Regions from separate parts of the Paenibacillus pedocola genome, predicted to be linked through region 3. Evidence: riboswitches for the same ligand, from Rfam matches in the RefSeq annotation. Region 3 holds a riboswitch; each other region holds the start of a gene.
What was found. A riboswitch is a leader RNA that binds a small molecule or an ion and turns the genes downstream of it on or off. The one in region 3 is predicted to bind cyclic di-AMP.
Positions count from the first base shown of each region.

Region 1: linked by a shared signal. The riboswitch ahead of kimA (potassium transporter KimA) and the one ahead of QU597_RS02580 (hypothetical protein) in region 3 are both predicted to bind cyclic di-AMP.
Region 2: linked by a shared signal. The riboswitch ahead of QU597_RS28870 (NfeD family membrane protein) and the one ahead of QU597_RS02580 (hypothetical protein) in region 3 are both predicted to bind cyclic di-AMP.

Region 1 is NZ_CP134223.1:3,509,841-3,515,910, forward strand. It holds gene QU597_RS15335 (FecCD family ABC transporter permease) at 1-220, opposite strand, end outside; gene QU597_RS15340 (FecCD family ABC transporter permease) at 220-1,278, opposite strand; gene QU597_RS15345 (iron-hydroxamate ABC transporter substrate-binding protein) at 1,513-2,532, opposite strand; gene kimA (potassium transporter KimA) at 2,745-4,562, opposite strand; cyclic di-AMP (ydaO/yuaA leader) riboswitch at 4,687-4,844, opposite strand; gene QU597_RS15355 (disulfide oxidoreductase) at 5,072-5,503, opposite strand; gene QU597_RS15360 (DsbA family protein) at 5,503-6,070, opposite strand, start outside.
Region 2 is NZ_CP134223.1:3,244,467-3,250,536, reverse strand. It holds gene QU597_RS14125 (flotillin family protein) at 1-1,309, opposite strand, end outside; gene QU597_RS28870 (NfeD family membrane protein) at 1,332-1,973, opposite strand; cyclic di-AMP (ydaO/yuaA leader) riboswitch at 2,034-2,205, opposite strand; gene QU597_RS14115 (P-loop nucleotide/nucleoside kinase family protein) at 2,517-3,110, shown strand; gene QU597_RS14110 (NADH-dependent flavin oxidoreductase) at 3,451-4,584, opposite strand; gene QU597_RS14105 (TetR/AcrR family transcriptional regulator) at 4,734-5,306, opposite strand; gene QU597_RS14100 (DUF6199 family natural product biosynthesis protein) at 5,415-5,642, shown strand; gene QU597_RS14095 (AraC family transcriptional regulator) at 5,639-6,070, opposite strand, start outside.
Region 3 is NZ_CP134223.1:586,689-592,758, forward strand. It holds gene QU597_RS02565 (ABC transporter permease) at 1-783, shown strand, start outside; gene QU597_RS02570 (hypothetical protein) at 796-990, shown strand; gene QU597_RS02575 (hypothetical protein) at 1,135-1,374, shown strand; gene QU597_RS02580 (hypothetical protein) at 1,442-1,894, opposite strand; cyclic di-AMP (ydaO/yuaA leader) riboswitch at 2,060-2,227, opposite strand; cyclic di-AMP (ydaO/yuaA leader) riboswitch at 2,653-2,852, shown strand; gene QU597_RS02585 (hypothetical protein) at 2,961-3,371, shown strand; gene QU597_RS02590 (VOC family protein) at 3,445-3,846, opposite strand; gene QU597_RS02595 (glutaredoxin family protein) at 3,876-4,115, opposite strand; gene ytxJ (bacillithiol system redox-active protein YtxJ) at 4,112-4,438, opposite strand; gene QU597_RS02605 (MerR family transcriptional regulator) at 4,603-5,001, shown strand; gene QU597_RS02610 (thioredoxin family protein) at 5,036-5,377, shown strand; gene QU597_RS02615 (CHAD domain-containing protein) at 5,474-6,070, opposite strand, start outside.

The DNA.
Region 1 (6,070 bases), 2.9 Mb from region 3:
TTACGATGCGCGGCAGACGGAAATCAAACAGAATGAGCTTCTGCTGCTCAGTTCCGCCGCCAAGCAATGTATGTAAGACATCAAGCGGCGACAAGCGCATGAGTCCTGTATTCATACTGATAACAAACATGACAATAATGAGAATAGCCAGCAGCGATATTATAGTGATGTCCCTGCTGCGTCTCGGCTTCACTGCGGGAGAGGCTTGGAATCGGTTCATTATAGCTCCCCCTTCCGCTTGCTCGCCAAATATACAAAAAACGGTACGCCGATAACAGCAATTAAAGCGCCAATCGGAGTTTCATAAGGGGCATTAATAAGTCTGGCCGCAATATCAGCAAAAATAATCAGAAGACTTCCCAGCACCGCCGAACAGGGCAGAATCCACCGGTAATCCACGCCGACCAGATATCGTGTTATATGCGGTATTATCAGCCCGACAAAAGCGATAGGTCCTACCGTCGAAACAGCCGCCCCTGCCAGAATCACAACGACTATCATCCCGATAAATTGTACTAGCCTTGTGCGCTGCCCCAGCCCTGCCGCTACATCCCGGCCCAGACTCAGCAGGGTAATCGAGCGTGACAGCAGCATGGCGAGAATCAGTGCTCCTGTAATCCATGGTGTCATGATTCTGAGCTGGGTCCAATTGGCCCCACCAATGCCGCCAGCCATCCAGAAGGCGATGTCTTGGGATAGATGAAACAGAATTGCTACCCCTTGGCTCACGGCAAGTAACAGCGCGCTTACTGCTGCACCTGCCAGAGTCAGCCGCAGCGGCGTCAGGCCGCTGTGGGAAAGTGAACCTATCCCGAATACCAGGATAGATGCGGCTGCGGCACCGATGAAGCAATACAACATGATGTATAAAAAGGATGACGCTGGTGCTAAGGCAAAGGTTAATGCTAAAGCGGCACTGGCACCGGCATTCAGGCCAAGCAGACCCGAGTCTGCCAGCGGATTGCGGGTCATTCCCTGCATAATTGCTCCCGCGACGGCAAGACAGGCTCCGACTAAGGCGCCTGCCAGTGCGCGGGGAATCCGCAGCTCCCTGATGATCTGATGCTGCTGCAGATCCGGGTTAAACCTGAATACAGCTTCCCAGACCGTCGCCAGCTTGATATCTGCCGCACCTACCGATACGGAAAGCGCGAGACCGAAGAGCATTGCTGCAAGTCCGAAAAATAAAATAAAAGCAGCCGCAGCCGGTCTGGATTTCAGTGGCATCGCTCCATCCATCTTTGTAGATTCAGCTGTAGAATGTGTAGATGCGGCCATAAGTCTTCCCCTTAATGGATTAAATTCAAGTCATTGATGATAACGAATCTCACTTGATTGATACTGTATATCATTCTCATTATCGCAAATAAAAGAAACATGTACAAGACTCCAGGTATCTCATGAAAAATTTGTTCTGTTTTTCACAAAACACTTAAAAAAGATGCAGGCCTTATACCCGAAGGTATAAAAACCTGCACATTTCTCGGGCCGCTAAAGAAATTTTCAGCTCCCTTATTTTACAAGCGCGCTAAGCACATCATCAATCGTTTTGGAGTTAGCATAAGCACCGCTGTAGAGCCAGCTGCTGGATGCACTGAGTTCTGTAACATTTCCTGCCTTAACAGCAGGAATCCCCTTCCAGATGGGTCCGTTCAGAATTTCTGATGCATCTGTTTTATCGCTGTTCACAAGGAAAATATGATCAGCAGTCAGTTCAGCCAGTTTCTCAAGTGATATAGGATTCCAGGTCGCTCTGGAGTCAGCCGGAATCTCTGTTACAAGGTTAGGAAGCTTCAAGCCAAGGTCGCCGTATAATACAGAGCCACTGCTGCGTGTTTCATCCACAATAAAGAAGCTCTTTTGCACCAGCCACAAAATGGCAACGGATTTGTCACCGGATGATGCTGTAATTTTTTCCTTAGCGTCTGCAGCCTTTTGGTCGTATTCAGCAATCGCTTGTTCAGCCTCAGGAGTCTTATTCAGCAGTTCACCGATTGTAAGCAGCGTTTTGCGCCAGTCCTTGCTGATCTCATCGCCCAGTACATAGGTAGGCGCGATTTTGTTCAGCTGATCATACAGACCGTTCTGCACACTGCCTTCAGACTGGACGATATGGAAGTCCGGTGCGAAGCTGGTTACAGCCTCCAGCGGAAGATCGTAGCTGATCGTAGGCACATCTTTAAGCGCGTCGGACAAGTAGTCCTGAATCCCGTTTGACACGGACCATTGGGCAACTGGAGTTACCCCGAGTGTTACCAGATAGTCTTCCAGATAAGAACCAAGCACACGCTGTGGATTTGCAGGAACAGTTACTTTATGCCCCATGGCATCAGTCACAGTCTTCTCCGCAGCCGGAGCAGCGGTTTCTGTTGGTGCAGTTGTAGCCTCAGCGGTTGCCGCAGGTGCAGCACTAGAATTTGCCGCATTGCCATTGTTGTTATTGCCGCAAGCGGACAAGAATACAGTCATTGTCAAGAGGCCGGCCAAGACCAGCTTCCTACTCCCGGATTTCTTTTGATCAAACAAAAACATGTAATACCCCTCCTGTATATTTATCCTTTTTGGTCAAAGGTTTTTGAAGTGCCTTCGCCTTAACTCTTTAAATGATATTGATTCTCATTATCTATGTCAATATAATATTTATTTCCCTATCTGTATACTGAGATTCAGATCCGGTTAAAATCCATAAAAAAACGGCTGCCTCCGTGAAATACGGAAACAGCCGTCTGCTGGAATATACCTGTCTATTTGTGCAAATGATAAGGTACTGTCGCTACAACAATATCTTTTTGATTCATTAAATACGAGCGGATGAACAAGCTGGTCTGGTTATGGAGAATCGCCTGCCACCAATGCTTAGTGATAAATTGTGGAATCAGTATTGTAATATGGTCCGTCGAGGCTGTCTTCCACTCTACCGTATCAATAAACTTCACTAACGGACGGATGATGCTGCGGTAACGGGAACGAAGGACAATCAGGCGTACGCCCGGATTCCATTCCTCCCACTTTTGCTCCATCTTGTGAATCTCTTCTTCATCAAAACCAACATACACAGCGACCACATTTTCGGTCAAAGACTTCGCATAGCTGATCGAATGCAGCACGGCACGTGTAACACCAGCGACTGGAACCACTACGGTACTTCCCTTGATACACGGTTTATCTGTAGATGGACAAATGCGCAGCTGATCTGCCGTATTCTGATAATGGCCGTGAATGCGGTGGAATACGATCATAACAACCGGCAGAAAGATGAAAGCCATCCAGACACTTGAGAATTTCGTAATAATGAAAATCAGTGTAATCGTAAGTGTAGTGAGCATACCCACTGTATTGACGGCAAATTTGTTTTGCCAGCCTTTTGGTTTGTCTTTATACCAATGCACCATCATTCCAAGCTGGGATAAAGTGAATGGGATAAATACCCCTACCGCATAGAGCGGAATCAGGCTTTCTGTATTTCCGTGGAATGCAGCAACCAGCAATGCTGATAGCACACCGAGAAAAATAATACCATTAGAGAAGCCCAGCCGGTCTCCGCGGACCATAAAGGCATGGGGCAGATATTTGTCTTTGGCGAACATAAAGGCAAGCAGCGGGAATGCCGAGTATGCCGTATTTGCTGCCAGGAACAAAATCACTGCCGTGATCCCTTGAATGAAGAAGTACAAACCGCCGCGGCCGAAAGTGGATTCAGCAATTTGCGAAACAACGGTTGCTTTTTCATCAGGCATTACTCCGTACCAGTAGGCCAGCAGGGTGATTCCTGTAAACATAATACCAAGGATAAGCCCCATCATCATCAAGGTTTTGGCTGCATTTTTTTCGGCCGGCGCCTTGAAGTTCGGGATAGCATTCGATACCGCTTCTACCCCGGTCAAGGCTGAACAGCCGGAGCTGAACGCCTTAAGCAAGAGGAACAGGCTGACGTTTGATACAGCAGACCCGATTTCAGGCACATTGGCATGAGCGCCGCCGGTCATGTATTTGAATACTCCGGCAACAATCAGGACAAAGATAGATACTACGAACAAATATACCGGGATTGCTATAAAAGAAGCCGATTCCGTAACACCGCGCAGATTGACAATTGTTAACAGTAAAATAACGGATACCGCAATCAGTACAGAATGATCATGCAAACCTGGAAAAGCGGATGTAATCGCGTCTGTACCGGCTGAGGCACTAACCGCAACAGTAAGAATATAATCTACCAATAAAGAGCCTCCGGCTAACAGGCCGGTAGGAACACCGAGATTGCTCTTGGCCACGATGTATGCCCCGCCCCCTTGCGGATAAGCGAAGATCGTCTGGCGATAGGACAAAATAAGTATGGCCAGCAAGCCCAGAACGGCTAATGCAATTGGCAGTGAGTACCAGATGGCAGTGAAACCTGCGGCCACCAGTACAATCAGGATTTGTTCCGTTCCGTAGGCTACAGACGAGAGCGCATCAGAAGACAGGACAGCCAGTGCTTTCACCTTGGATAACTTTTCATGATCGAGTTCGTTCGACTTCATCGGACGCCCGATCAATAGTCGTTTTACCTTGCTTACCATTGTAGTAACAGTTCCTCTCTTTGTGAGTTGAAACGGTAGTACCGTGCGCTGTTTTCATAGGCGGATTTCATAAATGCAGGCACAAAAATAAGCATACGGAAATGATCCGCATGCCTAGGCATGGTCATTATCCCACCCTTGCTTACGAGGTTAGCTGGCGGATTCGGGCTGTGGTAGCCCTACAGTTGCAGTCATTGTGACTGCTTCCGATTCACCCCAATGGCCTTACGGCCAAGTTTGGTTCCCCCGTTTTCCCTTCGGAAAATTCAGCGCATATTCAACTTCTCACAAGGTCTAATGATAGTCTACAATGCATTTACAGTAAAGCTTTGAATCAAATGAAAAAAGAATGAAAAAACATCCAAAACACGCAAATCCAAGATCGGGGATAAGTCGATCTTTCATTCTCTTGCATTATCCCTCATTACCTTGGTTTTAGAGTGTTTTGGATGTAAAATGTGACAAAAAAATCAGGAATAATTTAGGCTTGAATTCAGTCTACCCGCTGCCTATTCCATCTGATCAGTCTTGCGTCCGGTCCACAGCAATATTGTGATCAGCACAAACGCTGTCAGAGCCATTAAAGGAATTGTAATGAACCCCAATAAGTTAATATAATCCTGATTACAAGGAACGCCGATGGTGCAAGGAAGCACTTTGCTCAGCGCAGGAATCTTCTGCTCGGAATAGTGATACAATGAGATGCTCCCGCCAATAATACTTAAAGGCAATACGTAGGGAATGATGCGCTTATCCCCCCGGTACGTGGCAATTCCAAGCAGAAACAGCTGCGGATACATAAAGATACGCTGGAACCAGCACAGCTTACAGGGTTCATATTTGAGGACTTCACTTAAGTACAAGCTGCCGGCAACGGCAATGATGGACACAAACCAGGCCAAATACAGACAGTGGCGGCGGCAAAAGGTAGAGAATTTCATCACTCGGCATCCACCGCATCAGAAGCGACTTTGATCTGGGCGTCGATGGCTTCAATATTAAACGGTTCTTTAACCATCACTCCGTTAACAAATACGGTTGGTGTTGAACTAACTCCTGCGTTTTTAGCAAGGTCAATATCGGTCTGTAGTTCATCCATATAGGTCTTGTCTTCAATATCTTTGCGCAGCAGATCAAAGTCAACCGGCAGGTTTTCCTTTCGGGCCAGATCCACTAAATAGTCTGTGGTCGCCCATTCCTTGTTCTCGTCGCCCTGATTGGCATATAGAGCGTCATAATAGGTCCAGAATGCATCACTGTTCTGATGATAGACAGACAATGCGGCAAGCGAGGCTGTAGTCGAATCCGGTCCGATAAAAGCCATGTTTACAAAATAAAAGGCTGCTTTATCCTGATTCACATACTCCTGGACAATCTGCGGCTTAATGACACCGGTGAATTGAGCGCAGGCCGGGCATTTAAAATCACCGAATTCGACGATTTTGACCGGTGCATCCTCTTTTCCGAGTCTTGGAAGTTCACTGTAGTTAAAACTTAACGGCTCGGCG
Region 2 (6,070 bases), 2.7 Mb from region 3:
TAATTTTGTTCACGCCGGATGAAGCTCCATCCTGTGAAATCACTGTAATCTTATCAACCTTAGCCAATGGGGACGCGATTTTCTCAGCCAGCTCAGGCAGAACCTTCAGGAATTCTACTGTGAGCGCGGCTTGCGTGAACTGTTTGTATGCTTCGGCTTTCTTCTCCAGTGCACCTGCTTCCGCCGCTCCAGCCAGTTGAACAATTTCCGCGTTAGCCTTACCCTTCGCCAGCTCTGCTTCGGCCGTTGCCAGCCCGCGTTTGGTTGTCGTGGCTGCCTCAGCTTCCGCTTCAAGAATTTGCCGCTGCTTGGCTGCTTCCGCTCTCATAATCGTAGCCTGGTTTTCCGCCTGAGCAGGCTTGATTACCGTTGCCTCCAGCTCCTTCTGTCTGAGCTCCACTTCGATTTCCCGGACTGTCCGGTTGGCTTCCGCTTCCATCTGCGTTATTTTGACCTGTTCAGTAACCAGCGACTGCTTGATTTTGTTCTGCTGCAATTCGTACGCAAGATCCGCCTGGGCTTTCTTCACTTCTGTCTCCAGCTTAAAGTCTGCCTGCTTAATGTTCAAATCCTTCTCGAACAGGGATTCCTTGGCGCGGGCAGCGGTTTCCGCTTCAATGGTGGCCTGATGTGCATTGGCTTTGGCAATGGAGGATTCTTTCTCAGCCTCCGCTTGTTTAATCTGAATATCGCGTTCTGCTTCCGCTTTGGCAATGCTGGCATCGCGGCGGATGCGCTCAATTTCCGGAACCCCCATATTGTCGATGTAGCCTTTGTCGTCGGTAATTTTCTTAATGGTGAAGCTGACTACTTCCAGCCCCATCTTATCGAGGTCTTCCGAGCAGGTTTCCCGCATCTTGCTGTTAATTTCGTCAGGTGTCTTAAGTATCGATTCTACCGATAATTGCCCGATTAAACCGCGCAGATGACCTTCCACTGAATGCAGGATTATCGTCTCGCGGTCTTCTTCCGGCCGGTCGATAAACTGCTCGCTGGCAGTCAGAATAGCGGTAGGATCACTTTTGATCTTAATCTGAGCGACTGCCTCCAGGTTGAGCTTGATGCCTTGCCGGGAGAACATTGCCTGCGCCGGGATGACATCAAAGCTCATCAGCATCATAGAGATCGTTTTATTGTTCTGGAAGCCGGGGATGACGAATGTCCCGCCGCCCTGTACCACTCTTTTTCCGCCAAGGCCGTACACAATCATCGCCTGATTGGGCGGAACCTTTTTATAAGAATTCACGATACTGAACAATGCAAGCAGGATAACTACAACAATTGCTGAGATTAAATAAAGAAGAACCATAACATTCGACACTCCCCGTTATTTATAATTGTCCGATTTCACTCTCAAAGAGAGTTACTGTTGCTATTCCTTTATCCACCTTCAGAATAATCACCCTATCGCCCTTGGTGAGCTGCTGGCCGGCTTCTGCCCTTACTCCTATGGATCGTTTCGTTCCGTGCAGCACATATTTCATTTCCCCAACCGCTCCATCCAATGCAGGAATACTGATGTATCCAAGTAGACCCGATGGATCATAATCCATTTCATTCATGCTGCTGTCATACCGGGTCATCACCCGGGCCAGCACTACATACATCAGACTGCCCACCAATAAGGCAACCACGGTGCAGATCAGCACCACTACAAGCATAGTCATCACGCTAAACCGCGTCAGGACATAACCCGTACCACCCCAGACTGTGACAAATACCATCAGCGGAAGTATAGGCACAAAACCCGGACCTCCAGCATCACCGCCTCCAACATGCATATGACTTGCCAGACCATGCCCATGAAATCCGCCGCTTAGGAGAAGCAGTAGTCCTACCCAGAAGCAGACGATAAATACAGTAACGATATCAATCCCCCCTTTGTAGCATTTGCGATAGTATTTAACACTCTTTCTTACGTTGTTATAAGACTTTTTGTCTTTATACAGAACGTTTTTTCTTCCTGCTTGCACAGCAAAAAGACCACAGAAGCGGCAGGGCTCTCCGTGGTCGGTTAATCGATCATGGCGCTCATCCTCTCTCTTCGAGGCTTACGGGGTTAGCTGACGGATTCGGGCAGCGAGATTGCCCTACCCTGCCAATGAGCTTAGCAAGGATTCACCCCGGGTGGGCCGCAGCGTCTTATCAGCAGCGTTCACCATTGGTTCCCCCGTTCCCGTTAACGGAATTCAGCCATTTGAGAACAGTTATATTATTCGGTTGCTGATTTGAATCTTACGCCTGTGTTCGTTTAATGTAAAACGTCCCATATGGAATAAAAAGCCAAATAATGCCGTCTCTTCACGAATGAAGGCGTATTCTTTGACTTCGCTCTTAAGCGCCCGATGATTTGCTCATTTTTACTCCATTTCTCGCAAGCTGTCCCATCCGGCCAGTAAACACCGCAAAAAACATCCCCGGATCTGCGCTCTTTTGATTTCCAACTGAAACGGCAAGCATGTTACGATAAGGTAGCTGGAATTCATCTTGACTCAGATCATAAGGAGCCTATTACAATGAACAAACTTGTCTTTTTCCTGGGTCCGGCAGGTGCCGGTAAAACTACATTAGCCAAGGCAGTTGCTTCCCGCCGCAAAGCCGCCTTTTTCGACATGGATATTTTATTAAGGCCTGCGGCAGATGCAATTATGACTATGCACGGGCTAGACCCCACAGACAGGGATTCCGCCGAATACAAAAGACTGTGCCGCGATCTGGGATACCGGATCACCATGGATGCCGCTCTCGATAATCTCGGCCTGGACAGCGATGTCTACGTGGTTGGACCCTTCACTAAGGAAGCAGCGGATCCTGGCTGGATTGAAAGCGAGCTGAAGCGGATCGGCCTAACACTGCAGGACGTTCTAGTCAAAGTCGTGATGGTCACATTAGCTGACGAGGAGCTTTTCCGCAAGCGAATACAGGGCAGGCATTCTCCGCTGGATGACTGGAAGTTCCGTCATTGGGAGCTCTTCCGCTCGTCACTCGGCAGCCGCACCCTTGCATGGCCTTTGCCGGAAGCAAATGTAACGCTGATCGACAATTCGCATCCTAATATAGCGGCTACCGCTGAGCAGGTAGAGCGGTTTATTTACAGTGATAATAATTAAAGAGAATGGACGTAAAACTTATATTCCCATAGTAATGCTTATCTTCAAATTCTCCTTACTCTCAATCCAAAAACAGCTACCCCAAGTTAACTCGGAGGTAGCTGTCGGTATTATATAGATAATATTCGGTCGATAAAGTATCGTTGATATAAGGGGGCTATCTGACAGAGCCAGATAAGCATTAGTCCCTTCTTTAAGCTCAGCAAGCTTCTGCTCAACAGCCGCAATTGCATCGGCTTCAGCAATTCAATCTAACGGTAGCTTATCTCCTTAGGAGTGCCTTCGTCAGGCTTGTCTCGATCACCACTTGTTTACCGCCCATCGGCTCCTAGTTGCGATATTATTCTTCGATTTTAAACCATGGGCCTGAAGCTTTAATTGTATTCCATAGTTTTTGAGGAAGCTCAAGCTCGCTTACCTTTGAAATCCTAATGGCTGTCTCAATTTCTGCTTCCTTATCATCCTGAACTTTTTCTACCCAGTCAGGATTCATAATCAACGTATGTCCAACAGCTGCGAGGGTTAATCCTTTATCCAATACGGCTGCAACATCATCTGGAGTTACCATAGAACCAGCAGCCATTACTGGCAATCTACCGTTTACATATCCCACTATTAATTCAAGATATGTTTCTTCATTTTGACTATCCACCGGCTTTGATGTGAGAGCATCCGTAAGTGAAGCATGCACATAATCCACACCTTCTGTAATCAGACGATCAATCAATGTATAGGTATCGTTCATTCGAAGACCACCTTCCATGGGTTCGTCAGGAGAAAATCGGTAGCCGAGAATAAACGGTTTTGTGGCATGCTTTTGAATTACAGATTTCATTTCATGAATGACAGCCAACGGGAAACGCAAACGATTTTCTAGCGTCCCTCCCCATTGATCCTCACGTCTATTGAAGAATGGAGAAAAGAAGTTTTGCAGCAAAAACCCATGTGCACCATGAATTTCAACGCCATCAAATCCTGCTTCAATGGCTCGTCTTGTTGTTTCTCCAAATGCACGAATTACGTCCAGGATCTCATCCTGAGAAAGTGCTCTCGGTAAAACTGAAGGGGCAAAGGCCGTAGCCTCAGTCTCTACAGCGCTTGAACTCACTACATCCCCATTTGGAGTCAGAGCCGGCAGTGCTTTATTCCCTGCATGGAAAACTTGAAGAACCGCAGGAGCTCCTCCACTTTTCGCCGCATCGGCTAATTTTCGTAAACTTGGAATAAATGTATCATTATAACCTGCAAACTCATGTGTAAAACCTATACCGTTTGCTTGAACATGCGTACATCCTGTAATAACCAGTCCTACACCGTTTACTCTTTTTTCATAATATCTCACTTCTTCATCTGAAATCGTGTAATCGTCATTACTGGCCCACGTAGTCATAGGGGACATAACAACCCGATTTCTAAGAGTGATTCCATTATTGAGCGTAAATGATTCCATTAATTTGTTATATTTTGCGTTCATTTTTTTACCTCTTTCATTTTTAGGTTGGATTTAATATTTCTAAATCGAACATTCGTTAAAATAAACGTTCATTCGATTAATAATGAGCTTTTAAATTTCAGAGGGATTGATTCTTCATGCTCCAATCCAATTCCCTCTGAAGGTCTAAATTATGCTTTTAAAGCATCCCATGTCATCTGAACGATCTCGTTCAAGCTTTCTTGTCTCAACTCTAATCGGCCGCCAAAATATTCTTTAATATATTGCATCACCGGGTTAAACATAAACATATGGAGCAGGCTCGTATCCACTTGTTTGAACACATTTTGGCTTTTGCCTTTTTCAAATAATTTAATGAGCGGCTCAAAATATTCCAATCCTTCATTCCGAGACAATTTATCAAGAAGTGGTGAGTTTGAAAACTGCTCCAGAAATAAAAACTCATCTTTATGCGTCAAAACAAAATCAATATATTTTCCTAACGCATGTTCAAATGCTGTCTTTAACGGCATAGAGTCATCGTAATCATAAAATACTTCCAGACTCATTTCTTTCTTTATATTCAAATATAATTTGTTCAGCATATCCTCCTTGTTTTCAAAATATACGTAAATCGTTGAAGCAGATACGCCGGCTTTTTTCGCGATCTTCGACATCGAAGTTTCCGACAAACCATGTTCATTTATCAACTGAATTGATGCATTAAAAATACGTTCGCTTTTATTCTCATCTTTATATCTCATGCGCCTATAATAAACGACCGTTCGATTAATGTCAACTCGTCTTTCGTGTTGTTCATTTAAGCAACATTTTCCAACTGTTCCCGTATAACCATTAAAGGAGCTGATCTTATGATTGTCACAGGAATTTTTTTGCTTATTATTGGTCTGGGGATAATTGCCTGGGGTCTGTATATCCGTAAGAATCCTACCTTTGGCTGGCGCATGAATGAAGGATGGAAAGTGAACGGTGATGCTGAGCCAAGCAAAGCCTACATCGATTCAAGAACGTTCTTAGGTGCTGTGGCAATATGGATAGGAGCATTTTTTATCGCCTTGGGTATTTTACAGTTTATTTAATCCAAACCATGCAGCTGCTTGAACTGCTCCGGCTTCATTCCGGTTAATCGTTTGAATACGGCGCAGAAGTAGCTCGCGTTCTCAAAGCCTGTCAGCTGTGCGATTTCGTACAGCTTTTTTTCACGTTCCTGATACATCAATTGCTTGCTCCGGTTAATGCGCTGCTTATTGATATAGGTTACCGGCCGGTCATGAACCGTACGCTGAAATAGCCGGCACAGATATTGCGGAGAAACAGAGATTACCTCAGACAGCTCTTTTAAGGTCAATGTCCGGTGCAGATGAAGTTCAATATGCTCCAGCACCGGTTTGATCCGCACAAGCTCATCCTCCTTATTCGGGGCGGGAGGCAGATTTCTTTTCAAATCCAGTAGCAGCGAGTACAGCAGCTTGGAACGTTCCAGGTTCACCTCGAGATCGTTGCCTCC
Region 3 (6,070 bases):
ACTATAGAGACGCAGCAGATCGGCGGAGGAAGCGGGACTGACGGCGCCAGTCAGGATGAATCTGCACCTGCGATCAATTATGTGATTGTCTATGTACTGCTGATGCTCTTCTTCTTGTCGATTATGCTGACCGGCAATATGATTGCCGCTGAGGTCACAGCGGAGAAGAGTTCGCGCATTATGGAAATTCTGATTACGAGCGCTTCACCTCTGAGCCAGATGTTCGGCAAGGTGCTGGGGGTGTTCCTGGTCGGGCTGCTGCAGATTGCGATCATTGCCGCAAGCATTGCGGCGAACCTGATGCTGCCGCATAACTCGGGTATTCTGACGGATTTCGATCTTGACTTGAGTCAATTGAATATAGGCATTCTGGTTTACGGCCTCATCCTTTATATTCTGGGCTTCTTCCTGTATGCGCTGATGTATGCCGCTGTAGGCTCGATCGTGAGCCGCACTGAGGAGCTGGGCCAGGCAAGCATGCCGGTGATGATGCTGGGTTTTGTGAACTACTATATTCCGACATTCAGCGTTTCTGCACCGGACACACTGCTGGTTAAGATCGCCAGCTACGTACCGTTCACTTCACCGCTCAGCATGCTGCTGCGGATCGGTGTCGGGGATGTGGCCGTATGGGAAATCGCAGTTTCACTGGTTATTCTGCTGGTTACTATCTTCCTGTTAGGCTGGCTGGCGGCTAAGATCTACCGCACAGGTGTCCTGATGTATGGTAAACGTCCTAGTATCAAAGAGATTAGAAAAGCTATGAAGGCCTACAAAATTTAAGGAGTGGGAATTATGGATAAAAAACAACAACAAAACTTAGCGCTGCTGTTTATATCATCTTTCTTCTCGCTGACGTCTAGCAGACTTGTTCCAGATAGCGGGTCGAATCTGATGGATTTTACGCAAGGGCTTCTAACAGGTATAGGCATTACCGGAATGCTGTTGGCGATCGTATTCTTTGGCAAGTATCATAAGCGCAGCCATTAAGCTAAATTCGTTTCAGGGACAACTATTTAAAGGCATCTCCGCAGTTAATGCGGAGGTGCCTTTTTGGGCGCAGCAGCTAAGGGACTCACTAAAACTGGTGATCCGGCCGTTTATAGTGTACCTTAATAGTAAGGAGTGGTGATTTTGAAATTAAACATAAAAACTCCCGTGCTGGTCACGGTCTCCATTGTACTGATCATAGTAAGCAGTATGCTTAGGCCCGAAGGCTCAACACTGCTGGGGGCGCTGCAGACTCTGCTGCTTGGTCTTGGAATTCTGGGATGCCTGATGGCTTTTTTACGGTTTGCCAAGAGTGGCAACAGTAAGGGCAAAGACATAAACAAAGGCAAGAGCAAGAGTAAAGGCAACAGCAAGGGCAAGTAAAGCCAATAAAGCCGCAGCGGATTGCTGCGGCTTTATTGGTGAATGAATCAGAAGAACAGGCGGCCATTTACACAATAGACAAATTAGCCTGTGATCTCAGCGGCTTCTGCCCCGCCGTGTGCTCACGAACCTGCCGGAGCTGAGCCTTCAGCGCCGGCAGGCTCTTGCCGAGAATTTTGCCGATTTCGGGCAGCGGAAGCAGCAGTCCATACCATAGCGCTTTTACGAGCTGATCGTCCCACGACAACTCTTTAGAGGTGCGCAGATTCCGGCTCTTCGCGGATTTTGTGCATTGCAGGATGCACTCCCGGTAGGCTTCTACCGGAAAGTCGGCTGCTTTCAGCTTTCCTTTGCAATACGGCTCATACAGCTTGTTGAAGGTTCCGGCCGTCACCCGCTCAGCCTCACTGCCCTTCCCGAGCAGAATGGAGCTAAGCGCAAGGACACCTCCGCTGTACTCCCGGATATATTGCTCAAATCCGGCGGCAGCGGCCGGCTGCGGGGATAATAGGTCAGGCATGTCAGCACGTTCCTTCCTGGATTAAGAGATGGATAAGATAGAGAATCACAGCTGTCTGCCTTCAATGTATAGGGGTGCGCAAAAAACCGCAGGCAGAGGAGAACCTCTGCCTGCGGTCCGGATACAGGCGGAAACAGGCCTGATGCCAAAACGTGGCGGATCAAGGGGCTCTCTCTATACACTTACGAGGTTAGCTGCAGGATTCGGGCGGTGAGAGTCGCCCTACCTGGTGAGAATGCGGGAGTCGCAGTCTCCTCAGGATTCACCCCATGGCCGTATTAGCCGGATGGTTCCCCCGTTTCCCGCTGGGCGGGAATTCAGCGTTCGAATATCATCATTTTTGCGAATCGATTCAACACGAATCATACTCTTTCCGGCATGTCTTTGTAAAAAAGCAAAGGGATTCTCTAATTGCGGATTAGCGGGGAATTGCGGCGGGAACAAAGCTGCGCTAGTCGAAAAGACTATTTATCAGCGATTATCAGGTCATTTTCTCGCTCAGGCGTCATCTTTTGATTTTTACTGGAAAAAGACAAGAACCGCTGTAAACTCCGCGGAAGATACACGAACCGGTATTCTTTATCTGTTTTTCCTAACCCCTCAGAAAAGCGGGGAAATCAGAGGATTAGGGAGAATAAAGCTTAAGTAAGCGTTATCTGACCGGTAATCATCCCATTTAATGCATTATTTTGGCGCTATTAGCGTTTTACAAGCGATCATCGCAGAAGGTATGATTACATCTGTTTAAGCGCAATTGAATAAGCAATCCGCTTAATCTCCGTTTACGGAGAGCGGGGGAACCAAACAACCGGAAGCCGATCGTGAGAGGCGGAGCCGGTTATGGGGTGAATCCTGGGAAACTGCGAGAACTGAAAAGTCTCGTATGGATAACAGGTAGGGCGACTCTCAACGCCCGAATCCGGCAGCTAACCTCGTAAGCGTACTGTAGAGAGGATAGGCGCATTGTGACCGTTAATTGGACCACAAAGGGAATCCTTTGTGGTTTTTTGCTGTGCTGGTATAGATGAATGCCGGCTATAACGTGAACCGGGAGGGGGAGACAGAGATGGGCAGCCAGGAGGAATATGTACTCATTAGCGCTCCGACGAAGGCAGGGGAACAGTTTGTTAGAATGCTCCAAATAAAAGGCTGCCGGATGGCAGGGCTCGCCAACAATCCGGCTGAACACGCGCGGCTCCAGGAGCTGGGGGTTGAGGTTATTTTTGAGGTGGATACCCGGCATCTGAATACTTGGCTTAGGCCGCCGTTTGCCGTAGGCAGAATTTATCTGTTCGAGAGCAGTGTGGCATTATGCTGCCGTTATGTGCAGATGTGCCGGACGTGGACCGCGAAGCCTATCTTTGTCATTACCACCTCCATGAATCCGAGACTGGTATACAAAGGGCTTGGGGCGGACCATGTCATCTATACCCATAGCGGGAATGTGGGTCATCTGGTAGCCGAGTGCGAATATTGAACCTGAAAGATATAAGTTTATAGGGGGATAAAAAAACGCCGGTGACCTTAAACAGGTAACCGGCGTTTTCATATTAGCGTTTCGGCATTTTGCTCTCATCCATGTACAGCAGGTTCCAGCGGTGACCGTCCAGGTCGGCAAAGCCTGCGCCGTACATCCAGCCGTCCACTTCACTTGGCTTGCCAAAGATATTTCCTCCGGCAAACTCTACTTTTTGAATAAAGGCATCTACTTCTTCTCTGCTTTCTGCACCAATGGAAAAGATGACTTCTGCGCATTGGGAAGTATCAGCGATTGTTGAACCTGTGAATTTCTCAAACGCCGCATCCGGGAACAGCAGAATCGTCGTTTGCCCTATGGCAAGCTTGGATCTCTCGTTACCAACGCTCACCGCATGGAATCCAATCGAATTGAAAAAGGCAGTTGACCTCTCAACATCTTTAACCGGCAGGTTAATCCAGATCTCCTGTGTCATGGCTGTAGCCTCCTGGAATCATTCATGATTTATTTCGCTGCAGCAATAAGTTCCTTAAGCTCAGGAAGGTTGAAGCCTTTGACCGCATATTCTCCGGATACAGTGACAGGTACTCCCATGAAGCCGAGCTTCTCTACTTCCTCCTGATAGACTGTACTGGTCATAACATCGCGCACTTCGAACGGAATGCCTTGTTCTGTGAGCAGCTGTTTTACCTGATTGCAGTCGCTGCAGCCGGATGTAGAGTAGACAATTACAGACTGGCTCATTTGCTCACTGCCTCCTTGATGGCATCGCGGGTGATTTTCCAGTGGGAGGTGTTCCAGCGGACTTCTCCGTCTTCCAGCAGAAAAATTTGCGGAGATTCGTGTTTGATGCCGAATTCTTCAGCAATCTGGTTCGAGACCGGACGGTCTTCAATCACATGAACAATAGCTGCCGGCGTATCAGAGCTCTGTACAAACGCCAGAAACTCTTCGTTAGCTTTGGCGCTGATCGGGCAGGTTGTGCTGTGCTTAAAAAGCAGTTTCTTGCCGGGTTGCCCGACATATTGGTGCAGTTCATCCAGAGTATGAAGTTGTTGAATAGACATCGGTAAATCGCCCTCCTGGGATTCTATATTTTTGTAATTAAGATTGTAGCATAGTTCAAAATTAAAGCAAAAGATACGGCAGAAATAAAAGCCTTGACCCTGACACTGGTGTCAGGGTTTATACTGAAAGCAGACCATTTCTCATGAACCCCGGGGAGAATGCCATGAAAATAGGTGAACTTGCAGCGCGGACAGGTGTCAGTGTCCGTTCCCTGCGATATTATGAGCGTCAAGGATTGCTTACACCGCTCCGGGAGGCCAACGGCTACCGTGAGTATTCGCCGCTGGCCGTCGAAACGGTAGAGACGATTAAGCTGTATTTGAATCTGGGGCTGTCGACAGAGGAGATTGCCGGATTTCTGCATTGTGTACTGAAGAATAAAGAGTCCTTCTGTGCAGAGGTGATGCCGCTCTACCGCAGCAAGCTGAAGGAGATTGAACGCCAGATTATAGAACTGAGCCAGATCAGGCTCAACCTCCAGCAGCGGATGGCTGCAATGCAGCAGGAGCAGATGGAGAGCGGGACTGCTGAGCACGGAAATACTGAACTGGAAAATAGTTAAGCGTACAGTCATAGAGTTACGGGAGGGAAGAATTATGGCAATTATGAATGTGGAGCATGCGGGAGCCCTGCGGGCGGAGCTGAACCGGAGCGGAACAGTGCTGGTTGATTATGGTGCGCCGAGGTGCGGACCCTGCAGAACGCTGCTGCCGATTCTGGAGGAACTGGATGAGGAGTATGCGGACAGCGTGTCTATAGTAAAGGTAAACTGTGATGAGCTGCCTGAGCTGGCGTCGGAGGCTGGCGTCATGGGCCTGCCTACTGTGGTCGTGTACAGCGGAGGACAGCCGGTGGAGAAGCTGGTCGGTCTGCGTCCGAAATCTGTCTATCAAGGCGTATTGCGAAAGTATGCCGCGGTGAGCAGCAGTACCAGTTAACGCATAGAGGCGGGAAGCGGCATGCCAGGCATGCGCTTCCCGCCTTTTTTACATATCAGAAAGTAACTACTCAGGATATACAGGAGTTATGAGGGCTTATTGTTCATTCAGCACTGCTGCAGGCCGTTCGGCAAATGAAGCCGGAACCGGGACAACCTCGTTCTGGTGCAGGGCTTCCAGTATCTCTTCTCTGAGGCTGCCGGTAAATGCGCCCCAGGCCTTTTTACCGACGCCAAGCTCATCGCGTCCAATGGACTGCAGGGTGTCCAGCCAGACCCGCTTGTCATTAATCACTCCCAGCTGCTCCTGAATGTTCTTATAGATTTCTTCATGGGCATGAAATTTCTGATTGAGTGCAAAACCCGCGGCGCTCGCGGTATACCGCAGCTCCTTAGCCGATATTCTTAGCTCATGCAGGGCCTCGAAGGCGGCCTTGGACTCCGCTTCAGGTTCTTTAAACAACGTTTTGCAGGCCTTTTTTTTCTGTTCGAAGGCCACCTCCAGCTCACGCATGACGACGTTTGCGTCCCGTTTGGCGGTCAGGGCTTCCAGGGGTCCGGCGAGAAAAGCCGTCCAGAGCCTGTCCAATTCCTTTCCGGTCAGCTGCGCAAGCCCGGTTTCCAGCTTCTTGCGGTACTCTTTCCGTTTCTCCTTCTGATGCTTAATGACGGCCTTCAGCAGCTCAGCTGTCTT